Regions from separate parts of the Streptomyces sp. NPDC002580 genome, predicted to be linked through region 1. Evidence: riboswitches for the same ligand, from Rfam matches in the RefSeq annotation. Region 1 holds a riboswitch; each other region holds the start of a gene.

Evidence for each region. Region 1 has a riboswitch for cyclic di-AMP ahead of ACFYW7_RS33245 (M23 family metallopeptidase). Riboswitches for the same ligand answer to the same signal wherever they lie in the genome.
Region 2: linked by a shared signal. The riboswitch ahead of ACFYW7_RS30605 (transglycosylase SLT domain-containing protein) and the one ahead of ACFYW7_RS33245 (M23 family metallopeptidase) in region 1 are both predicted to bind cyclic di-AMP.
Region 3: linked by a shared signal. The riboswitch ahead of ACFYW7_RS10285 (peptidoglycan DD-metalloendopeptidase family protein) and the one ahead of ACFYW7_RS33245 (M23 family metallopeptidase) in region 1 are both predicted to bind cyclic di-AMP.
Region 4: linked by a shared signal. The riboswitch ahead of ACFYW7_RS11005 (M23 family metallopeptidase) and the one ahead of ACFYW7_RS33245 (M23 family metallopeptidase) in region 1 are both predicted to bind cyclic di-AMP.

The regions. Positions count from the first base shown of each region.
Region 1 is NZ_JBIAQZ010000013.1:58,473-64,057, reverse strand. Features, by position in the region: gene ACFYW7_RS33260 (DNA topoisomerase (ATP-hydrolyzing) subunit A) at 1-201, opposite strand, end outside; gene ACFYW7_RS33255 (M16 family metallopeptidase) at 556-1,902, shown strand; gene ACFYW7_RS33250 (M16 family metallopeptidase) at 1,899-3,287, shown strand; cyclic di-AMP (ydaO/yuaA leader) riboswitch at 3,503-3,663, shown strand; gene ACFYW7_RS33245 (M23 family metallopeptidase) at 3,676-4,440, shown strand; gene ACFYW7_RS33240 (GntR family transcriptional regulator) at 4,638-5,333, shown strand.
Region 2 is NZ_JBIAQZ010000011.1:153,846-159,430, reverse strand. Features, by position in the region: gene ACFYW7_RS30615 (polyprenyl synthetase family protein) at 1-271, opposite strand, end outside; partial or broken gene ACFYW7_RS30610 (CocE/NonD family hydrolase) at 696-2,247, shown strand; cyclic di-AMP (ydaO/yuaA leader) riboswitch at 2,692-2,852, shown strand; gene ACFYW7_RS30605 (transglycosylase SLT domain-containing protein) at 2,856-3,626, shown strand; gene ACFYW7_RS30600 (HAD family hydrolase) at 3,750-4,559, opposite strand; gene ACFYW7_RS30595 (hypothetical protein) at 4,907-5,585, shown strand, end outside.
Region 3 is NZ_JBIAQZ010000002.1:876,901-882,485, forward strand. Features, by position in the region: gene ACFYW7_RS10280 (SGNH/GDSL hydrolase family protein) at 1-574, opposite strand, end outside; gene ACFYW7_RS10285 (peptidoglycan DD-metalloendopeptidase family protein) at 900-1,814, opposite strand; cyclic di-AMP (ydaO/yuaA leader) riboswitch at 1,819-1,976, opposite strand; gene ACFYW7_RS10290 (tyrosine-protein phosphatase) at 2,656-3,453, shown strand; gene ACFYW7_RS10295 (DUF6126 family protein) at 3,498-3,614, opposite strand; gene ACFYW7_RS10300 (helix-turn-helix domain-containing protein) at 3,641-4,288, opposite strand; gene ACFYW7_RS10305 (aspartate aminotransferase family protein) at 4,399-5,585, opposite strand, start outside.
Region 4 is NZ_JBIAQZ010000003.1:22,404-27,988, forward strand. Features, by position in the region: gene ACFYW7_RS10995 (PrsW family glutamic-type intramembrane protease) at 1-71, shown strand, start outside; gene ACFYW7_RS11000 (aldo/keto reductase) at 147-1,091, opposite strand; gene ACFYW7_RS11005 (M23 family metallopeptidase) at 1,401-2,441, opposite strand; cyclic di-AMP (ydaO/yuaA leader) riboswitch at 2,452-2,609, opposite strand; gene ACFYW7_RS11010 (PP2C family protein-serine/threonine phosphatase) at 2,913-4,103, opposite strand; tRNA gene ACFYW7_RS11015 (tRNA-Met) at 4,256-4,329, opposite strand; gene ACFYW7_RS11020 (dihydrofolate reductase family protein) at 4,490-5,585, opposite strand, start outside.

The DNA.
Region 1 (5,585 bases):
GCCCATCTCGTTCATCTGGTACACGATGCGACGGTGCACCGGCTTGAGGCCGTCGCGGGCGTCCGGCAGGGCTCGCGAGTAGATGACCGAGTACGCGTATTCGAGGAAGGAGCCCTGCATCTCGTCCACGACGTCGATGTCGAGGATCTTCTCCTCGTACGAGTCGTCGGGCGGCGGGGTCTTCGTGCTGCGGCGGGCCATCGCTGCTGCGGCTCCTTCACAGTCTCTGCCGGGGCATGAGCGGGTTCTGACGCGCACCATTGTGGACCGCCCCACTGACAACGTGGACCGCGACCCGTCCGTAGCGCCTCCGAGGGACGCTCCACGGGCGCCGCGGAGACCGCTTCCGAACGGCCCTCGGGCCCGGTGCCCGGCGGCCCCGGGGCCTCTGCGCGGTGGTGCTCGGAGGGTTCTCGGCAATATGTCAGGGACACGTGCAAGTCTCGCTCTCGGCGTACGAGGTGCGGGAACTTCGCCAGCTGTCCGCACGCTTGCATACAGTGGCAGGACCGACAGGAATGACGCAGTTCCGCGATCGAAGGGACGTACATGCCCATGGGTCACACGGCCACAGCTGAGGCAGGCTCCGGCGGCCTGACAGCGACCGAGCACCGCCTGGCCAACGGCCTGCGCGTGGTGCTCTCCGAGGACCATCTGACCCCGGTCGCGGCGGTGTGCCTCTGGTACGACGTCGGCTCGCGCCACGAGGTCAAGGGCCGGACCGGACTCGCCCACCTCTTCGAGCACCTGATGTTCCAGGGCTCCGGACAGGTGCACGGCAACGGTCACTTCGAACTCGTCCAGGGGGCCGGCGGCTCCCTCAACGGCACGACGAGCTTCGAGCGCACCAACTACTTCGAGACCATGCCGACCCATCAGCTGGAGCTCGCCCTCTGGCTGGAGGCCGACCGCATGGGTTCGCTGCTCGCGGCGCTGGACGACGAGTCCATGGAGAACCAGCGCGACGTCGTCAAGAACGAGCGCCGGCAGCGGTACGACAACGTCCCGTACGGCACCGCGTTCGAGAAGCTGACCGCGCTCTCGTACCCCGAGGGCCACCCGTACCACCACACGCCGATCGGGTCGATGGCGGACCTGGACGCGGCCACCCTGGAGGACGCCCGCGCGTTCTTCCGCACCTACTACGCGCCCAACAACGCGGTTCTGTCGGTCGTCGGGGACATCGATCCGGAGCAGACGCTGGCCTGGGTCGAGAAGTACTTCGGCTCCATCCCCGGGCACGACGGCAAGCCCGCGCCGCGCGACGGCTCGCTGCCCGACACCATCGGTGAGCAGCTGCGCGAGGTCGTCGAGGAAGAGGTCCCGGCGCGCGCCCTGATGGCCGCCTACCGGCTCCCGGAGGACGGCACGCGCGCGGCCGACGCGGCCGATCTGGCGCTGACCGTGCTCGGCGGCGGTGAGTCCTCCCGGCTCTACAACCGGCTGGTGCGCCGCGACCGTACGGCCGTCGCGGCAGGCTTCGGTCTGCTGCGGCTCGCCGGAGCGCCCTCCCTGGGGTGGCTGGACGTGAAGACGTCCGGTGACGTCGAGGTCCCGGTCATCGAGGCGGCCGTCGACGAGGAGCTCGCCCGGTTCGCCGCGGAGGGTCCCACGGCCGAGGAGATGGAGCGCGCGCAGGCCCAGTTGGAGCGCGAGTGGCTGGACCGGCTCGGCACCGTCGCCGGCCGCGCCGACGAACTGTGCCGGTACGCCGTCCTGTTCGGCGACCCCCAGCTCGCCCTGACCGCCGTGCAGCGTGTCCTGGACGTCACCGCGAAGGAGGTCCAGGAGATCGCCAAGGCTCGCCTGCGGCCCGACAACCGCGCGGTGCTCGTCTACGAGCCCACCGCCACCGAAGCCACCGACGCCGCTGACGAGACCGACGAGGAGGCGGCGAAGTGACCGAGCTCGCCCCCATGGACTTCCACCCGCAGCCCCAGGCCGGCCAGCCCAAGCCTTGGGCGTTCCCGGCCCCCCAGCGCGGCACCCTGGACAACGGTCTGACCGTGCTGCGCTGCCATCGCCCCGGTCAGCAGGTGGTGGCCGTCGAGGTGATCCTCGCAGCGCCCCTGGAGGCCGAGCCGGCGGGTCTGGACGGCATCGCCACGATCATGGCGCGGGCCTTCTCCGAGGGCACCGACAACCACTCGGCCGAGGACTTCGCCGCGGAGCTGGAGCGCTGCGGGGCCACGCTCGACGCGCACGCCGACCACCCCGGCGTACGTCTGTCCCTCGAAGTGCCCGTCTCGCGTCTGGCCAAGGCGCTCGGCCTGCTCTCCGACGCCCTGCGGGCACCCGCGTTCGCGGACAGCGAGGTCGAGCGGCTGGTGCGCAACCGGCTGGACGAGATCCCGCACGAGACGGCCAACCCGGCCCGTCGTGCCGGCAAGGAGCTCTCCAAGGAACTGTTCCCGGCGAGCGCGCGTATGTCGCGTCCGCGCCAGGGCAGCGAGGAGACCGTCCAGAAGATCGACTCCACGGCCGTACGCGCCTTCTACGAGAGGCACGTACGCCCCGCCACGGCCACCGCCGTCGTCGTGGGCGACCTGACCGGTGTCGATCTCGACGAGCTGCTCGGCGACACGCTCGGCTCCTGGACCGGTTCGCCCGCCGAGCCGCGTCCGGTGCCGCCGGTGAGCGCAGACGACACAGGCCGCGTGATCATCGTCGACCGCCCCGGCGCGGTCCAGACGCAGATCCTCATCGGGCGGGTCGGCGCCGACCGGCACGACCGTGTGTGGCCCGCGCAGGTGCTGGGCACCTACTGCCTCGGCGGCACGCTCACCTCCCGCCTGGACCGCGTCCTGCGCGAGGAGAAGGGCTACACCTACGGAGTGCGGGCCTTCGGCCAGGTCCTGCGCGCCGCGCCGGACGGCACCGGCGTCGCGATGCTCGCCATCAGCGGCTCCGTGGACACCCCGAACACCGGTCCGGCGCTCGACGACCTGTGGAAGGTGCTGCGCACCCTCGCGGCCGAGGGGCTGACCGACGCCGAGCGGGACGTCGCCGTGCAGAACCTGGTGGGGGTGGCGCCGCTCAAGTTCGAGACCGCTGCGGCTGTCGCGAGCACGCTCGCGGACCAGGTCGAGCAGTACCTGCCGGACGACTACCAGGCGACGCTGTATCAGCAGCTGGCCGCCACCGGCACCGTGGAGGCCACCGCCGCCGCCGTGAGCGCCTTCCCGACGGACCGTCTGGTGACCGTCCTGGTGGGCGACGCCGCGCAGATCGCGGAGCCCGTCAAGGCTCTCGGGATCGGTGAAGTCAGCGTGGTGACGGCCGAGTAGGGCCCGCGCGACCCGAGGGGCCCAGGTGACGTATGAGTCACCTGGGCCCCTTATTTTTCGGCCACCGCCCCCAAGATGTCCGCATTGGTACGGAGGTTGCCTTTCTGTCGTGTGGGATGCGCTACAAAAACCGTGATCTGTTTGTTGTTCGAAAGACACCGCGTTTAGCTTCGTTCCGACTGTTCGTCATGCAGTGCGCCGCGCCCGCGGCAACCGGACAGTCATCGCCGAGTCCCCGCATGGCGCGAGCCAGGGGAGCCGGGGACCCATACGTAGTCCCTGGGGTGAATCGGACGCCCTCCCCGGAGGGGGTCCGTAGGAGACCTTCCTGCTCCGAACCCGTCAGCTAACCCGGTAGGCGAGAGGGAAGGAAAGGATCAGCCCCTACATGGCGTTCTCCTGTGGCACCGGCAAGCACCGTCGTCCTGGCCGGACGCACAGCACCACCACGAGCGCCGTCGGCGTCGCGGCCCTCACCACCACCGGCGTCATCGGGACCCTGGCCGCTCCCGCGTTCGCCGCGGAGTCCCCCGTCGAGCGGACCGGGCTGACCCAGGCCGTCACCATCGGCGACTCGGTCGCGGACCAGATCGACGCCCAGGCGTTCGCGCAGCGGCTGGCCGCCGACGAGGCCGCCGCCCGGCAGCAGGCCATGCAGGAAGCCCGAAAGAACGCCGCCGAACAGGCGGCGAAGGCCCGCGCGGACAAGGAGCGCGCCGCCCGCGAGGCCGAGCGCAAGCGCCTGAACACCTTCGTCATGCCGATCAGCGGTTCGTACGTCTCCACCGGCTACGAGGCCACCAGCAGCCTCTGGTCCTCCGGCAGCCACACCGGCGTCGACTTCCACGCCGGACTCGGTACCCCGGTCCACGCGGTGGGTGCCGGCACGATCGTCACGACCGGTGACGGTGGCGCCTACGGCAATCAAGTCGTGATCAAGATGCACGACGGCACGTACACCATGTACGGCCACCTGTCGTCCATCGGTGTCTCCGTGGGCCAGACGGTCACTCCGGGACAGCAGATCGGACTGTCCGGGGACACCGGCAACACCACCGGACCGCACCTCCACTTCGAGGCTCGTACGACCGCCGAGTACGGCTCGGACATGAACCCGGTCGCGTACCTGCGCTCGCACGGCGTCAACCTCTGACGACCGCTTCGCCGCTTCTTCACCGCTTTCGATGCCCCGGCTCACCGAGCCGGGGCATCGTCGTTTCCGGAGTCGGTCTGTCCAAAAAATATCCATGGATTCAGGCCTGCCATCGGAAATTCCCGCCCGCTGCAATAGAGTCGCTGAACAAGCGTCAATCGATGGCGTTTCGCGGGGATTAAAGCGGAGGTCCGGTCATGCGTATTCCGGCGCACTCGGTATGCACGGCGATCCGTGACGACATCGTCGCCGGTGTCTACGAGCGTGGCGGCCGGCTGACCGAGGAACTGCTCGCGCGGCGCTACGGCGTCTCGCGCGTCCCCGTGCGCGAGGCGCTGCGCACGCTGGAGGCCGAGGGCTTCGTGGTCACCCGCCGGCACGCGGGCGCGTGCGTCGCGGAACCCACCGAGCAGGAGGCCGCGGACCTCCTGGAGATGCGCGTGCTGCTGGAACCGCTGGGCGCCGCGAAGGCCGCCCAGCGGCGCACCGAGGCCCACCTCAAGGTGCTCCGGGGTCTGGTCAGGCTGGGCCAGGAGCGTTCCAGGAGAGGGCACAGCGAGGATCTGCGCTCGCTGGGAGGCTGGTTCCACGAGACGCTCGCCCAGGCCTCCGGAAGCCCAGCGCTGACCTCCACGCTCGCCCAGCTGCGGCACAAGATCGCCTGGATGTACGCGGTGGAGGCGCCCGCCGACCCCGCGGCGTCCTGGGCGGAGCACGGAGGCATCGTGGACGCGGTCGCCCGCGGCGACGGTGAGCGGGCCCGTGCGATCACGGCCCTGCACGCCGAGCGTGCGACGTCCGCGCACCGGCTCCGCTTTCCGGGCGGGGGAGACCGGGCGGAACGTGTGAGAAGTTCGCAACATCCCGTAAACATGACGGGTCAGCGGCATTAACAAGGGCGCCGTATACAAAGAGATATTCGACCGGGGGCTTATTCCGCATGCCCTTTTGTCTGCGCTCCGGGAATTCCGGCGCGCTATTTTCGTGGCCGATACGCGAACGTTCGCGCGTGTCGAGGGCGGAATTCAAGGGCGGGGCACGGAAAACGGCTGAGCCGCGGCGCCCCCGGGCGGGGCGGGGCGGGGCAGCCCGGTGATTTGCGGCAGCCGCCGGGGCGGACACCGTAGCGGGGGGCACGGCGACCC
Region 2 (5,585 bases), on a different contig from region 1:
GCGTGGCGAGATGGGTCAGCTCGACGACGACGGCCGAGGGCACGACACCCGGCGCGTAGGGGTCACCGAACTGCGCGGCGAGCATCACGAGCAGCGGCCGGAACCGCTTCCCGCCGGCCCGCACGAGATGCTGGGCGGCTTCCGTGATGAAGGGGACCTCGCTCTTGGTGGCTTCGAGCAAGCCCTCCTCGACAGCCGCCAATCCGGCCTGGACATCGGCTTCGAGAGCCTGGTCCCGCACGCTCAGCCCGAACGGCCCGACGACGGTCACGAGAGGTTCTCCTGTCTGCTGACGATCACATGGCGAACTCGGTCGATGACACGGTTTGTCGATGTGTCGCTGCCATCACTCAAGTCAGCGTATCCGGTCACGTTTCGATCACCACGAGCGCCCACCGTCCCCTGGCCGACTTCGCTCCGCCAGCAGGTATACGGGAGTACACCCGTAAGGCACACGAGATGTACCTGCCCGCCCCAACGACGAGTACCCCGACGCGCGGGCACATGCGGATCACCGGCGGTATGTTCATGATCAGTAGATTTGGACCGGTGTCCGACGCCCCACGGAGAAGTCCCCGGAAGGGCTGACCGCGTCCCGCAGCCCCGCCGGAACGAGCCAGGCCCGCCCGCGCCCCTCCTCTCCTCTCTTCCCCGGCCGCGCCACACGATGCACCCCGTCCTCCGAGGTGACGCCCATGCGTATCCGTACGTCCTTCCCCACGAGATCACTCACGAGGACGTCCTCGTCCCCCTCTCGGACGGCACCCGTCTGTACGCCAGGATCTGGCCTCCGCTGACCGAGGACCCCGTACCGGCCGGCGCTCCTGGAGTACCACCCGCATCGCCCGACCGACGGGACGGCCCCGCGCGACCGGCAGCGGCACCCCTGGTACGCCGGTCATGGTTACGCCTCCGTCCGCGTGGACACGCGCGGGTACGGCAACTCGGAGGGCGCGCCGACGGACGGGTGCTCGGAGACCGAGCCGGCCGACGGCGTGGAAGTGATCGGCTGGCCGGCCGACCGGTCCTGGTGCACCGGCAGGGTCGGCATGTTCGGGATCGCCTGGGGCGGCTGCGACTCCCTCCGCATCGCCGCTCCCGCGCCCGAGCCGCCAGGAGACGCTGCGCTGGTGGGACCACCGGCTCCGGGAAGAGGACACCGGCGCGCTCTCCGCTCCTCTCCTGCGTTCGTACGTGATGGACGCGCACCCCCCGGCGGCCGTGCACGGGGACCTTGCGGGCCGCCGGGTCGGCGGCCCGGCCTGGCCCTCGCCCTCGGTGACCCAGGTCGCGTACGCGCTCCAGGGTGCCCCGGTGCCGGTGCGGTCCCCTCAGCACACGGGGATCGACGCGGGCCGCCTCCTCCCCTCCGGCGACGACGCCGACCTGCCGCCGGACCAGCGGGAGGAGGACGCCCGGTCGGCCTGCTTCGAGTTCGCGGTGCCGGCGGAGACCTGGGTGCTGGGCCGCCCTCGGGTCTCACTGCGGCTGACGTCCGGCCCACCCGGGGGCCAGGTGATCGCCCGCCTGTGCGACGTGGCCCCGGACGGAGCGTCCACCCTCGTCACCCGCGGCGCCCTGAACCTGTCGGCCCGCCGGGACCGCGACCGGACGGTCCCCTGGAGTCCGGGCACCACGGAGAACGTGATGTTCGACCTGTCCGCCATCGGCTACGCGTTCCCGGCGGGCCACCGCATCCGGCTGAGCGTCTCCTCGGCGTACTGGCCCTGGATCTGGCCGCGGCCGGGCTCGGCGGCGGGCTTCACCCTCGAACCGATCGGCAGCACCCTCGAACTCCCCTTACGGACAAGGGCGTCGGACCCGTCCATCACGTTCGGGGAACCGGAGGAGGCGGAGCCCCTCGGCGCGACCGACTCCGAGACGCTGGACGAACCGCGCCCGCGGCGCCTGGTTTTGCGCGACGTGGCCGCGGGCACCTGGCGCCTCGAGGCGAACCCGCGCCACGGCGGCACCCGCGTGCATCCCGACGGCCTCGAACACACGGAGGACGCGCGGGAGACGTACACGATCGACGAGTCGGACCCGTCGTCCGCCCGCGCCCGCTCGACCTGGTCGATCCGGCTGCACCGCCCGGACCTGCCGTGGGACGCCCGCGTCGAGACGACCTCCGCCATCAGGTGCGACGCGCGGGACTTCGTCCTGTCCGACGAGCTCGTCCGCAAGGACGGCGACGAGGTCGTCTTCCACCGGACCCGGGAGAAGAGGACCCCGCGCACGGCCGGCTGACAGAACCGGACGAACAGGGCTTACGGGTAAGGGAGTTCCCTCTCGTCGCCCCCTCGGCGCACGACGTCACCCGCCCTGGTCCGACCCTGCCACGCGCCCCGCGGCCCGCACCCCTCCGCAAGGGGCTCGCCGGGCGCCTTGAGGCGTCCCGACACCCCACCCCCAAGGGCGCAATGCCCGACTTGCCCGGCATGCCGCGTTGATGACCCTCGACCTCGTGAGTTGAGTCACCCGCGAACCGGTCCGCCGCCTCGCACCCCTCCCCCGCCAACCCGTTCACCAAAGGCAAGTTGAGGATTCAATTCCGCCTTAATCGGACGTTTCCCCCTGGCTCTAAACAGGCGAAATAGATCTTCAAAGCCAAATCTGGCCTTGTTCCGGACATGTGCTCTCGCATACGTTTCCGTCGATCCCGGGCGGATCGCCGAATCCTGCCGCCGCCCGGAAACCCACCCACCCACGCACGGCAGGAGCGGGGGAACCACAGGTAAGCCGCCGATCCGGACACACCGGACCGGCTGGGGTGAAGCCGCGCCCGAAAACGCGGCCGGGCATCTCCCGCCCGAACCCGACAGCTCACCTCGCAGGCGTCGGAGAGGACACCAGTCATGCCCGCACGAGGCAAGCACCGCCACACGAAGTCCAACATCATCACTCGGGGCATGATCGCCGCCGGTACGGGTGGCATAGCCCTCGCCCTCCCGCTCGTGAGCGCGACCGGCGCCCACGCGGCCACCCCGGCGCAGGCCCCCCAGGTCACCAAGGCCGCGAAGACCGCGGTGGTCCCCAACGTCCAGCTCATCACCTACAAGGTGGTCGCGGGTGACACCCTCTCCAAGGTGGCGCAGAAGCACCCCGAGAGCGGCGGCTGGAAGAAGCTGTACCAGGCGAACCGCGCCGTCATCGGCGACAACCCCGCGTTGATCAGCCCGGGCCTGAAGCTGACCGTGGGCACGAAGACGCTGAAGCCGACGGCCGCGGGCACGACGGCGAAGGCCACCCCGGCAGTCGCCAAGAAGGCCGCGACGACGGCCGTCCAGGCCTCCGCCAAGACGTACACGAACGACCTCGACGGCTGGATCAAGCACTCGCTGGACATCATGGCCCAGCACGGCATCCCGGGCAGCTACGACGGCATCCACCGCAACGTGATGCGCGAGTCGTCCGGCAACCCGCTCGCCATCAACAACTGGGACTCCAACGCCGTCGCGGGCACCCCCTCCAAGGGCCTGCTCCAGGTCATCGACCCCACGTTCCGGGCCTTCCACGTCCCCGGCACGTCGATGGACCCCTACGACCCGGTCGCGAACATCACCGCGGCCTGCAACTACGCGGCCAAGACCTACGGCTCCATCGACAACGTCAACGGCGCCTACTGATCACACCGCGGCACCGATCGCACCCGCACCCGTCGGCGGCCCGTACCCGGGCCCGCCGACGGGTGCGTCGTCGTGGGCGCCGCACGCCGACTCGCCGGCGTCGGGCCCCTCGGCCGACGACCCCTAGAAGCCGAAGAGGCGCTCCAGGACGACCGCGATCCCGTCGTCCTCGTTCGACAGCGTGACCTCGTCGGCCACCGCCTTCAGTTCCGGATGGGCGTTGGCCATCGCCACGCCACGGGCGGCCCAGTCGAACATCGGGATGTCGTTGGGCATGTCTCCGAAGGCGAGCGTCGCCGAGGGGCTGAGCCCCAGATGCGCCGCCGCCAGAGCGAGGCCCGTCGCCTTGGTCACCCCGCATGGCTGGAGTTCGACGGTGCCGGGCCCGGACATCGTGACCGTCGCGAGCGAGCCGACCACTCCTCGCGCCGCCGACGCCAACTCGTCGTCGGACAACAAGGGGTGACGGAGCAGCACCTTGCTGATCGGCTCCGACCAGAGGTCGTCCCGCCGCCGCACCCGCACCGCCGGCAGGGTCGGATGCGGCATCACGTACCCCGGCTCGATGAGCGTCAGCCCGTCCACGCCGTCCTGGTCGACCGCCGCGTACAGCATCCCGACCTCCGCCTCGATCTTGCCGAGCGCCGTCTCCGCCAGTTCCCTGTCCAGGGTCACCGACCAGAGCATCCGGTCCGCCCCGGCGTCGTACAGCTGCGCCCCCTGTCCGCACACCGCCAGTCCCTCACCGCCGAGTTCGTCGAGCAGCGGTCGCACGCGCGGCGCGGGGCGGCCCGTCACCACGAGGTGCCGGGCACCCGCCTGGGCCACCTTCGCCAACGCGGCCCGCGACCGGTCGGAGAGAGTGTCGTCGCCGCGCAGCAGCGTTCCGTCCAGGTCAGTGGCGATGAGTGAATATGCAGTCGGAGCGGCCATGATCCGAAGAATACGGATCGAACGACACATGGGCCCGGCGTGAACCGGACGACGTCCGGTATCCCGTCAGCAACGCCGTTCACCGTACGGTGGTAAGCGCGTTGCGACCGCTTCGGATCACGCACCGTCCGCTTCCGCCCACACCGACTTTCCCGCACACGACCGACCACAACACCTCAACACCGCCCGGTGACAGGCGAACTCGGCGGCCGCCAGCCCTCGACGCCGGCCCAGCGTGACCGCCGAGACCGGCCCGCGACGGGAATCGCCCGCCACTTTCCACAAGTCATGGGAAAAACATGCCACTTGAGCCTTCCGCGACGCGGCCTCCGCTTGCCTCCGGCGCGGTGACCCCGTTCCGGCGCCATCTCCGCTCCGCCGCCGAAGCCGTGATCCGGCGCTTTCCGGAATCCCTGCGCCCGGAGATCTACGCCCTCTCCTTCCGGATCTGGCGGATCGACGGCGACGAGCGCCACCCGTACGTGGCCATCGGCTACAACACCGAGTCCCGGTACGAGCGGGAGAGCTACCCCGAGGACCCGGGCGAGGCCCGCTGGAACTACGCCCTGTGGCTGCTCGACGGCTTCGAGACCCTGGGCAACGTCCCGGAGGACCCGGCGGGAAGTCCCTTGTACGGGGAGGAGGTCAGGGAACTGGGCATCTGGTTCGACGGTGAATACGACTTCCTGACCATGGATCTCCCGGAGGAAGAGGAGGAAGAACTGGACGCCCTGTCCGACCTCCTCCGCCTCCACTTCTCCGACGCCGTCATCGACCTCGCCCGCCACCTGCACGCCGACGGTCTGCTCACCGAGATCTTCGGCCGCGACCTGCCCGTCGTCGTCTTCGACATGGACAGCCCCGGATGGGAGATCGAGGCCACCAGGGCCGCCAACCCGCCCGAGTCCGTAGCGGACTTCATGGCCTGGCAACAGGGAGCCGTCTACGAGAGCGCGCCGAGGACGGAGGAGTTCCTCCTCCGCCTCGACGCGGAGTGGCTCGACTACTTCCGCGCCATGGCCGACG
Region 3 (5,585 bases), on a different contig from region 1:
GGCCGAGCACCTGTCCGGCGCGGAGCGCCACCCGGGTGTGGCCTTCGGGAGAGAGGTGCAAGCGGTCGCCGTCCCAGGCGCGGCGGTCCTGGATGGTCTTCAGGGACCAGAGGTCGAGGACGGGACAGCCGTAGCGGTCCGCGATGGCCCGCACGTGTCCGTTGTACGTGGCGATCTTGCCGCGCAGATGCTTGAGCACGGGGACGTCACGGGTGTCGAAGCCGGTGGTCACCATGACGGTGCCGACGGCGGAGGTGAGGTCGGCGACCGCGCGCTCGAAGCGCTCCGCGACCTCGTCGGGGTCGGTACCGGGCCGGATGATGTCGTTGCCGCCCGCGCAGAACGAGACCATGTCCGGGCCGAGTTCCTTGGCCCGCACGAGCTGGGTCTCGACGATCTGGTCGAGCAGTTTGCCGCGCACGGCGAGATTGGTGTAGTCGAAGTCGCCCTCGGGCCGCCGGTCCGCGAGAAGCACCGCGAAGCGGTCCGCCCAACCGACGAAGGCCCCGTCGGGGCCAGGGTCGCCGACGCCTTCGGTGAAGCTGTCCCCCACCGCCACGTACGACCCGATCACTGATCTGTTGTCACTCTTCGAATCGTCTGCCACATCGAGCCATCATTCACCTTTCGATGTGAGCTACGCGACCGTAGGGAGGGGTTGACGGGCGGTGACATAAGCCACTGACCAAGTGTTGGTCAACTCTGGAATAGGGCCCCGAGAGGGGCTGTTGAAGCAGCGATCACACTCGGGCCGGGAAATCACGCGGGGAATCCCCACGGGGGTTCGCGCGCCTTGTGCGGGAAACACCGCAGGCCGGACCCCGGGGATCGTGGGGTCCGGCCTACGGATGCGGTCCTGCCGTCAGGAGCAGGATGCGGTGGGGGTACGGGTCACGGCGTCAGCCGACGGTGACACCGTGCGAGCGCAGGTACGCGACGGGGTCGACGTCCGAGCCGTAGTCCGGCGTGGTGCGGATCTCGAAGTGCAGGTGCGGTCCGGTGACGTTGCCGGTCGCTCCGGAGAGGCCGATCTGCTGGCCCTCGGTCACGGTCTGCCCGGCCGAGACGGACAGGGACGACAGGTGCGCGTACTGGGAGTACTTGCCGTCGGCGTGCTGGATGACGACCTGGTTGCCGTAGGCGCCGCCCCAGCCCGCGGAGACGACGGTGCCCGCGGCGATCGACTTGAGGGTGGTGCCGGTGGGGACCACGAAGTCCACGCCCGTGTGGTAGCCGCTGGACCACATGCTGCCCGCGGTCTTGTAGCTGGTGCCGACGCCGGAGCCCTCGACGGGCAGGGTGTAGCCGGAACCGTTGGCGGCGGGGGCCGACTCGGTGGCCGGGGCAGCCTCCGCGGTCTTCGCGGCCTGGGTCGCCTGGGCGGGCTTCGCGGCCGGGGCCGCCGTCCGGGTGGACGCGTGGGTGGCGCCGGTGGCGGCGGCCTTCTCGCCGAGCGACAGCTTCAGGCCGGGGTGGATCAGCGACGGGTCGCCGCCGATGGCGGAGCGGTTGTCGGAGTAGATCTTCTTCCAGCCGCCGCTGACGTTCTGCTCGTCGGCGATCTTCGAGAGGTAGTCGCCGGACTTCACGGCGTACGTCTTCGTCGTGCCGGACTTCGTGCCGGCCTTCGCGGCGGCGGGAGCGGCGGCCGGGGCCTTCTCGACGTGCTGCGTGACGGCGGCCGGGGTCGCGGCGTGGGCGCCGGCGGCTCCCATCAGCGGCAGCGCGAGCGCGGCGCCACCGGTACCGGCCACGGCGATCGAGCGGCTGATTCGCAAGGACTTGGGACGGCGGTGCTTACCCTTCGCGGGCATGACGATTTCCTCTCCGGCGCCTGCGGGGTGAGCTGTCGGGTGCGGACTGGAGATGCCCGGCCGCGCTGCTGCGCGGCTGTACCCCTAGCCTGTTCCGGAGACCGGACCAGGCACGAAACCTGTGGGTCCCCCGCTCCTGCCGTGTACGGGTGAGTGTGCGGATTCCGGGCGGCGGCAGGATTGGGCGTCCGTCCGGATTGAGGCAGAACGTAAGCGAGATGCGAGCGTGTCGACAACTATGGGCGATTTCCGTGCGCTCGCCTTTCTTGATCCATGCGGTATTCGCCGTCACCCTCCGTGGAATGACGATCTTTCCGGTCCCTCAACCGGCCCGGGAATGCGGGCGGGTTGAGAAAGGACGACGGCAACGCATCGTCACGAATATGACGCTCCTCACGCGACTTGTCCCACGACACCCCATTTCAGGGACAGTTGGAATTTACCCACCAATTCAGACAGAACGGCCACATGCGACACCGGCGGATATCTTCCACATCCGACCCCTTGTGCGGCTCGCACTCGAACCATGACGCACCGGCGCGTCACTTCGGTCGATTCAGCCGATTCCATGACGTTCATACGCTTTATGCGGCAGGCTGACCGGATCCCCCGCGGAGCTCCGTACCGCCGCGGCGAGCGCGCGCCGTGCCGGGGGTTCGCTCCGCGGCCCCGTCACGGCCGCTCACCGGGGGTGGTGCGGGGTGTCATGTGACCGCCTGTGGACGACTCATTGCCCCAGGAACCCATGTCGTATCGTCGGGAGCGCGAGCCGAAGACAACTGCCGACGATCGACGCCGAGTCCAGCCCGGTGACACCGACGGCCGAAGGGGAGGAGCCCCCGTGACGCAGCAGGTCCCGTCGACCGAGCCCGAGCTCGGCGGAGTGCGCAACTTCCGCGACGTGGGCGGGCTGCCCACCGCGGACGGCCGACGAGTGCGCTACGGGCACCTGTTCCGCAGCGGCCACCTCGCGCACGCCACGGAGGAGGACGCCGCGTTCCTCATCTCCCTGGGACTCCACACGATCTTCGACTTCCGCAACGCGGCGGACCAGCGGCTGGAGGGCCCGGACGTCGAACTGCCGGGCGTCCGGAACGTGAATCTCCCGCTGAGCGACCCGGCCGACGGGAGCGAGTTCTGGAAGATGGTCCGTGACGGCGACCTCGACCAGCTGCACGCGATCCTCGGCGACGGCAAGGGCGCGAACCGCATGATCAACTCCTACCGCACGATCATCAAGGAGCGCACCGCCGAGCACTCCCAGGTGCTGCGCGCGCTGACCGAGGACAGCGTGCCCGCGCTGATGCACTGCGCCGCCGGCAAGGACCGGGCCGGTCTGTCCATCGCCGTCACCCTGCTCGCCCTCGGCGTCGAGCGCGACGCGATCGTGGCCGACTACCTGGAGTCGAACGCCACGCACCGCCGCTACAAGGTGCGCCGCAGCAACACCTCGGCCGCCGCGTACTCCCCCGAGGTCATGGAGCTGCTCAGCCCCCTCTTCGACGCGCGCGCGGAGTACCTGACGGCCGCGTTCGACACGATCGAGGAGACCTGGGGCGGCGTCGACACCTATCTGGAACAGGGTCTGGGGCTGACGCCCGAGCTGCGCGAACGCCTGCGCGAGCGACTCCTGGACTGAGCCCGGGCGGCCCGGGCCCCCGCCGATCGCGCCGGGTCCGGGCGCTACTGGTTGTGCGCGCCCAGCGTGAAGAGCAGGTAGATGAAGGCCGCGAAGACGTGGCCGACGGCGACGTAGATGATCAGCCGCACCCACAGGGCGCGCGGGAACTTCTCCTCCATGGACCGGCGGGGTTCTACGGGTTCGGTCATGACGTCTCTCCCGGGGTGAGGTGGCCGGCGGCCGGGCCGAGGCACAGCGCGGCGACGGGGCTCTGCAGCAGGGTGTGTACGAAGAGGAGCTCGGCCCCGTCGCGCTCGGCGGCGGCGATGCGGTGCGGGGTGAGCGAGTCGAAGTGGGCACTGTCCCCGGGCTCCAGGACGTGCGCGGTGTCCCCGAGGCGCAGCCTGAGCCGCCCCTGGAGGACATACAGCCACTCCTCGCCCGGATGGACCCGCACGATGTCGCCCTGCGAGCCGTACGGGACGTGCACGCGCAGCGCCTGCATGCCCCGGCCGGCCGCGCCGGCCTTCCAGTAGGTCCAGCCGCCCGCCGGGGCCGGTTCCATGTCGCCGGCCCGCACGATCGCGTCACGGTCGGCCACCGTCTCGCCGAGCAGTTCGGAAACCGTCGTACCGTAGACGCGGGCCAGCGTGAGCAGCACCGGCAGCGAGGGCTGGCGCTGCCCGGTCTCCAGCCGGGAGAGATGGGCGGGTGAGAGCCCGGCATCACGGGCCGCCGCCTCCAGGGTGAGGGAGGCGGCGCGGCGCAGTGCCCGGAGCTGGGGCGCCACGGCGCGCAGCTCGGGGGACGGCTCGTCGGCCGCCACTGGATCGGCGGGATCGGCAGGGCTCATGGGTCCATTGAGCCCGATTATTGCCTCCGGGGCAATTTCCTTGCCTCAGAGGCAAAAGCCGTCGGAGTTCGCCTCCTCGGCGGGGCCGGGACCTGTCCCGGCGGCCCGTCCTAGCGGTTGGCCACCGCCTGCTTCACCAGCGTCTTCCCGAAGTCCCACATCAGCCCGCCGCCGCCGTGCGCGTCCTCCATCACCGCGGTGAAGGCCTCCACGAACCGGTCGACGTCCCGCTCGTCGATCACCAGAGGCGGGATGAGCTTGATCACCTCCAGGTGGTCCCCGGAGACCTGGGTGAGGATGCGGTGCCGCTGGAGCAGCGGAACGACGACCATCTGCGCGAACAGACCCTTGCGCGCGGCCTGCAGCATGGCCCAGCGGCTGCGCAGCTTGAGCGAGGTGGGCCGGCCGAACTCGATGCCGATCATCAGGCCCCGGCCGCGTACGTCGCTGAGCAGCTCGTACCGGTCGACCAGTGCCGTCAGCCGGGACCTCAGCTGTTCACCGGTGGCCCGCGCGTTGGCGACGATCTGCTCGTTCTCCATGACGGAGAGCACCGCGAGGCCCGCCGCCATGGCCTGCGCGTTGGATCCGAAGCTCGCCGAGTGCACGAGGACCCGGTCCATGGAGGAGTAGACCTTCTTGAAGATCCAGTCCTTGCCGAGGGTCGCGCCGACCGGCACGTAGCCCCCGGAGAGCGCCTTGGCCACGCAGACCAGGTCCGGCTCGACCCCCTCCTCGTGCTGGTAGGCGTAGAAGTCCCCGGTCCGGCCGAGCCCGGTCTGCACCTCGTCCGCGATGAGCAGTGCCTTGTGCCGGTGCAGCAGCTCCTGGGCGGCGCGCAGATATCCGGGCGGGGACTCGTGGACGCCCTTGCCCTGGATCGGTTCCACGATCAGCGCGGCGACGTCGCCCTTCTTCAACTCCCGTGCCAGGGAATCGAGATCACCGAGCGGGACGGCCGTGTCGGGCAGCAGCGGGGCGAAGCCGTCGCGGAAGCCGTCCTCTCCGTTCACGGACAGGGAGCCGGTGGTCAGCCCGTGGAAGGCGTGCGAGCAGTACAGGATCCGCGGTCTGCCGGTGGCGTACCGGGCGAACTTCAGCGCGGTCTCGACCGCTTCGGTGCCGCTGTTGCCGAAGAAGACCCGGTCCAGGTGCGGGCTGTGGGTGAGCAGCCGCTCCGCGAGCAGCCCCGGCAACGGCTGGCAGTCGAAGCGGGTGAGGTCGGCGAGCGAGGCGTCGAGGACGTCGTGCAGCGCCTGCCGGACGACGGGGTGGTGACGGCCGAGACCCATCACCC
Region 4 (5,585 bases), on a different contig from region 1:
AGGCCCCGGCCCAGGCCCAGCCGTACGGGCCCCCGACGCCGTACCCCGCGTACGGCCCGTACCGCTCGTAACCACGGCACCGCCCTGTCACCCGCGCCACCGGGAGCCGGCACGACCGGGGCCCGGCATCCACGTGGCCGCGCCGGTCAGGCCGACGCGCGGGACAACCGGGTCAGCTCCTCGTCGGCCAGGACCAGGTCCGCGACCCCCAGCAGCGCCGGGAGTTGTTCCACCGTCCGGGCCGAGGCGATCGGCGCGGCGACGGTGGGCCGGGCGGCCAGCCAGGCGAGGGCGACCGTCGGGACCGCGACGCCGTGGGCCTCGGCCACCTCGTCGAGCGCGGCGAGGACTCGCGGTCCGCGTTCCGTGTCGAGGTGCTTGGCCGCGCCCGCGGCCCGGGCCGAGTCGACCGTCGTGCCCGGCCGGTACTTGCCGGTGAGGAAACCGGAGGCGAGGCCGTAATAGGGGACGGCGGCCAGGCCGGCCCGGGAGGCGATGTCCTGGAGGGCACCCTCGTAGGTGTCGCGCGAGACCAGGTTGTAGTGCGGCTGGAGCGCGACGTACCGCGCGAGGCCCTCACGGTCGGAGAGGTCGAGGGACTCCTGGAGCCGCTCGGGCGAGATGTTGGAGGCCGCGATGTACCGCACCTTGCCGGCCCTGACCAGTTCGTCGAGGGCGCCGATGATCTCGTCGACCGGCACGTCCGGCTTGTCGAAGTGCGTGTAGTAGAGGTCGATGTGGTCGGTGCCCAGGCGGCGCAGCGAAGCATCCGCCGCCGCCTTGATGTTGGCCCCGGACAGCCCCGGGTACTCGGGGTGCTGGCTGACCTTGGTGGCCACCACGATGTCCGCGCGGTTGCCGCGCGACTTCAGCCACCTGCCGATGACCGTCTCGGACTCGCCGCCCTGGTTGCCCCCGGCCCACGCCGAGTAGGAGTCGGCCGTGTCGAGGAAGTTGCCGCCCGCGGCCGCGTAGGCGTCGAGCACGGCGAAGGAACGGGTCTCGTCGGCGGTCCAGCCGAAGACGTTGCCGCCGAGGGAGAGGGGAAAGACCTCGAGGTCGGAGGCGCCGAGCTTGCGAAGAGAAGTCATGCCGGAATCAACCCGGCACCGAATTGATGTATTCCGCAATCAGTTGGGCGGACCGATGGTTCGCGTACGCCTTCGCCGCCCCGGGCCGGCGGCGGACCGGCGGCCCTGACGTCGGGAGGGGGATGCCGTCAGGACCGCCGGAGAACAGGGGACGTGCGGGGCCGACGACCGTACGTCCCGGTCCGCGCCGACCGGGATCCGCGGGCATCGGGGCCGTACGGCCGGGAGCCCTCGGAGCGTCAGCACCGGTACGAGGTCAGGACCGCACCAGAGGCCGGGACTCCGTACGAACGCGGCGGTCCGTACGGGTCAGGGGTTGAGGCCCTTGCTCTGGAGCCACGCCATCGGGTCGATCCCGGTGGCGGCACCACCGGCGTGGACCTCGAGGTGGAGGTGCGCTCCGGTGACGTTGCCCGTGGCGCCGACGCGTCCGATGACATCACCGGTGGCGACCTTCTGGCCCACGCTGGCGCTGATCGACGACTGGTGGCAGAACCACAGCTCCGTACCGTCGTCGAGGGTGAGGATCGTGCGGTAGCCGTACGACCCGGCCCAGCCGGCCTCGGTGATGGTGCCGCTGTGGACCGCCTTGATGAGCGTGCCGGTGGGCGCCGCGAAGTCGAGACCGGTGTGGTAGCCGGAGGACCACAGGGCACCGGCCTCGCCGAAGGTCGAGGTCAGGGTGTACGAGGAGGTCGGCAGCGTGTAGCTCTTGGCGAGTTCGGCGAGGCGCGCGGCCTCGATCTTCGCCTTGGCCTCGTCCTCCGCCTTCTGCTTCGCGGCGGCTTCCTTGGCCTCGGCGGCGTCCTGCTGCTCGGTGGCGAGCGCGACGGCCTTCTTCGCGGCGGCGGTCTGGGCCGCCTGCTGCTTGGCGCTGTCGACCTGGTTCTGCTGCGACTCGGCCTGCTGCATGATGCGGGAGCGCAGCGCCTCACCGGCGTCGGTGGCTCCGTCGGCCGTGTCGGCGTGGGTCAGACCGGCGGTCGTGAGCGGGGTCGTGGAACCCTGGGGAGTACTGGATCCGCCGTCCGATATCAGGGCCTTGGCGGAGTCGGTGACCGACGACAGGTCGGGCAGCGAGATCGAGACGGGCGCCTTGCCGGGTGCGGCGGTGGCCATGCCACCCGCGCCGACGGCGGCGATGACCCCGACACCGAGGACCGTGGAGCTGCGGGCGAGTCCCCCACCGCGCTGCTTGCCCACACGGTGCCGGCCGCGGACGGGAGCGAGGGAGTCCTCGGTGGGATTCCATTCCTCCCAGGGACCCTCGTCCTTGCCGGAGGAGTAGCCGAAGGTGTGCGTGTCACTCGGCGGTGACGAGGTTGGCTGAGCGGGCCGGTCGGACGCCACCTGGCGCACTCCTTTCCTTCCTTCTCGTCTACCGGGTTAGCTGACGGGTTCGGAGCAGGAAGGTCTCCTACGCGCGTGAGGCGACCGTGTTTCCACGGCGCGAGACGCTCGATTCACCCCAAATTAGTGGTTCCCCGGTTCCCTTTCGGGATTCGACGCGTGCGCACGGAGCCGTCGCTTGTGACGGCTGGGACGACCGCGCTGCGTTATCGAACGTTAATAGACTCCGGTACCGGATTCCAAGCTGTTCTGACTGATCATTAACGCCGTTCGGCCAGGACTTTGGGGTCATGAACGATGAAAAACGGGCGAGTTGACCACGCGCCGCCCCAATGAATTTATTTGACAGCGCGTCAGTTGTTGCGCGGAGGGGTACGGTCCGGTCACTCCTCGTGACAGCGGCGTGGTGAGCCGTGCGCGCCCTGCCCGGCGGGGCGCCCGAGCGGTCCCGGCATCCCGGGCGAGCCCGTCTCAGGAGCGCCGGACGGCGAGCAGCGCCATGTCGTCCGACAGGGCACCGCCCGTGTGCCGGCGGACCTCCTCGGCGAGGACGCTCAGCACGACGTCCGGACCGGGAAAGGTCCGGCCGGCCAGCCGCGCGGCCGGATCGTAGAACTCCCCGTCCCGGTCACGGGCCTCGGACAGTCCGTCGGTGTGGAGGAGCAAAGTCGTCCCGCGCGGAAACGGGGCGGGCGTCGCGCGGTCGGGCCAGGTGCCCAGCGCGCCCATCCCGAGGGGCAGCGCGAAGGGTTCGGTCGAGAGCGTGACGAGGGTCCCGTCGGGGTGCAGGAGCAGGGGCGGCGGATGGCCGCGGTTGACGACGCGCACGACGTCCTCGTCGTACGGGATCTCCGCGAGGACCGCGGTGGTGAACCCCTCGAACACGTCGACGCTGTCGCGCCGGGTGCCCTCCCGGGTCAGCGCCCGCTCCAGTCGCCGCGCGACGGCCTCCAGGGTCGCCTCCTGTTCGGCCGCCTCCCGGAACGCGCCGATCACCACCGCGACGGCGGCCACCGCGGTCATCCCCTTCCCGCACACGTCGCCGACGACCAGCCGTACGCCGTGCGGGGAGTCCTGCGCCGCGTACAGGTCACCGCCGATGGACGCGTCCGCCTGCGCCGCCTCGTACCGCGCCGCGACGTCGAGACCGCCGATCCGCGCGTCGGGCTCGGGCAGCACGGCGCGCTGCGCGAACTCGGCGATCTCCCGGACGGAGGCCAGCCGTTCGTCACCGCGCCGGACGAGGATGTTGATGAGGACCGCGAGGACGGCGGCCGTCGCCACGGTGACGAGTTCGGTGACCGCGTCGACCTGCGTGACGATGCCGAGCACGAGGTGGACGACGAGCACGGCGCCGACGGCGAGGGCGCCGGTGAGGACGGTGCCGCGCAGCGAGTACAGGGGCGCGGCGACCAGCGGCGCGGCGGTGAAGAGCGGGGCCGCGGTGAACGCCGAGGGAGTGAAGTAGTCGTAGAGGAATCCGGCGACGACCAGCAGGGCGGGCAGGACCCGGACGCCCGTACGCGCGAGCCAGATCCTGCGGGACGTCGTGCCCGCCGGTCCGGTCGGCGGGACGGCTCCCGGCCCGGGGGCACCGGCCGGCCGTCCGCCGGTCCGGTCGGGGAGTTCCCCGGTCCGCTGCTCGCCTCCTGGCTGCCCCACTCGTCCAGCAGACCCGGAGGGGAGGCCGCGGGCGACCGGTGTGGCCCGACCGGGGGACGGCGGCGAACGGAGATCGGGCTCCGGGAACCGACTTCCGGACAAACACCAAGGGCCGGAACTCGTGAATCCGAGTTCCGGCCCTTGGCCTTCAGTAGCGGGGACAGGATTTGAACCTGCGACCTCTGGGTTATGAGCCCAGCGAGCTACCGAGCTGCTCCACCCCGCGTCGTTGAAACCAGTGTACGCCATTCGCGGGACCCGATTCACACGCGCCGATTCGCGCCCCTCCAGCAGCGGCCGCGGGCGCCCCCGCCGTCCGCCCCGCCCGGCATCCGGCGCCCGTACAGGGCGACCGGCGACCGGCGGGAGCTCGGCGGGCGACGCGACTAGGACAGGCCGTCCCCCGACGCACGCTCCGGGGCCCCGCCCCGCAGATGCCGGTTGGGGGCCTCGGCGCGCTCCGCGCACTCGGGGAGGACGACGACGTCCGCGCCCGCCTCGGCGAGGAGCCCGTTCCCGTCGGCGTCCGCGACGAACGTGTCCGGCTCGCGCCAGGCCGTGACGACCCGGCGCACACCGGCGTCGAGGATGAGCCGGGCGCACGGCGCGGGCCGGGAGGCGCGGCGGGCGCACGGCTCCAGGCTGCTGTAGACGGTGGCGCCGGACAACCGCGTCTCGGCCGGGTCGATCTTGGCGAGGGCGGCCTCCTCGGCGTGCACGACGGGGTCGCCCCCCTCGCGGGAGTGCCCCCGGGCCAGCTCGGTCCCGTCGGCCGCGACCACCACGGCGCCCACGCTGAACGCGGTCTCCGAGGGCGGGCACAGTGCCGCCAGGTCGCAGGCGACCTCCAGCCACAGCCGGTCGGCCGCGGAGGCGACCTCGCCGGTGCCCGGCGCGGTGGGGACGTACCGGATGAGGACGACGTCCCCGACCGGCCGCGTCTCCACCAGCCGCAGCCGGCCGGGGGGATACGCCCCGGGTCCGAACAGCCGCGGCGCGTCCGGCTGCCCGACGAAGAGAGGGGCGACGGCGAGCTGCAGTTCGTCGGCGAGGCCCTCCCGCACGAGCTGGGTGTGGACCTTGCCGCCCCCTTCGACCATGAGGCGGCGCACACCGCGTACGTCGTGGAGGTGTTCCAGCAGCACGCGCCAGTCGAGTTCGGGACCGGTCGGGACGATGTCGACTCCGGCCAGGCCGCCCAGCAGGGCGGCCGCCCGCCGGGCGCCCTTGTCCGTCGTGTAGACGGCCTTCTCACCGCCCGTGTGCCAGAACTGCGCCCGCGGGTCGAGTTCGCCGGACCCGCTCACGGTGACTTTCAGCGGGAACTCGGGGCGGCCGTCGGCGACCCGGGCCGCACGTCGTTCGGCGGAGTTGACCAGGAGCCGTGGGTTGTCCGTGCGCAGGGTGCCCGCTCCCACCAGGATCGCGTCGCTGGACGCCCGCACCTCGTCGACCCGGTCGAAGTCGGCCGCGCCCGACAGC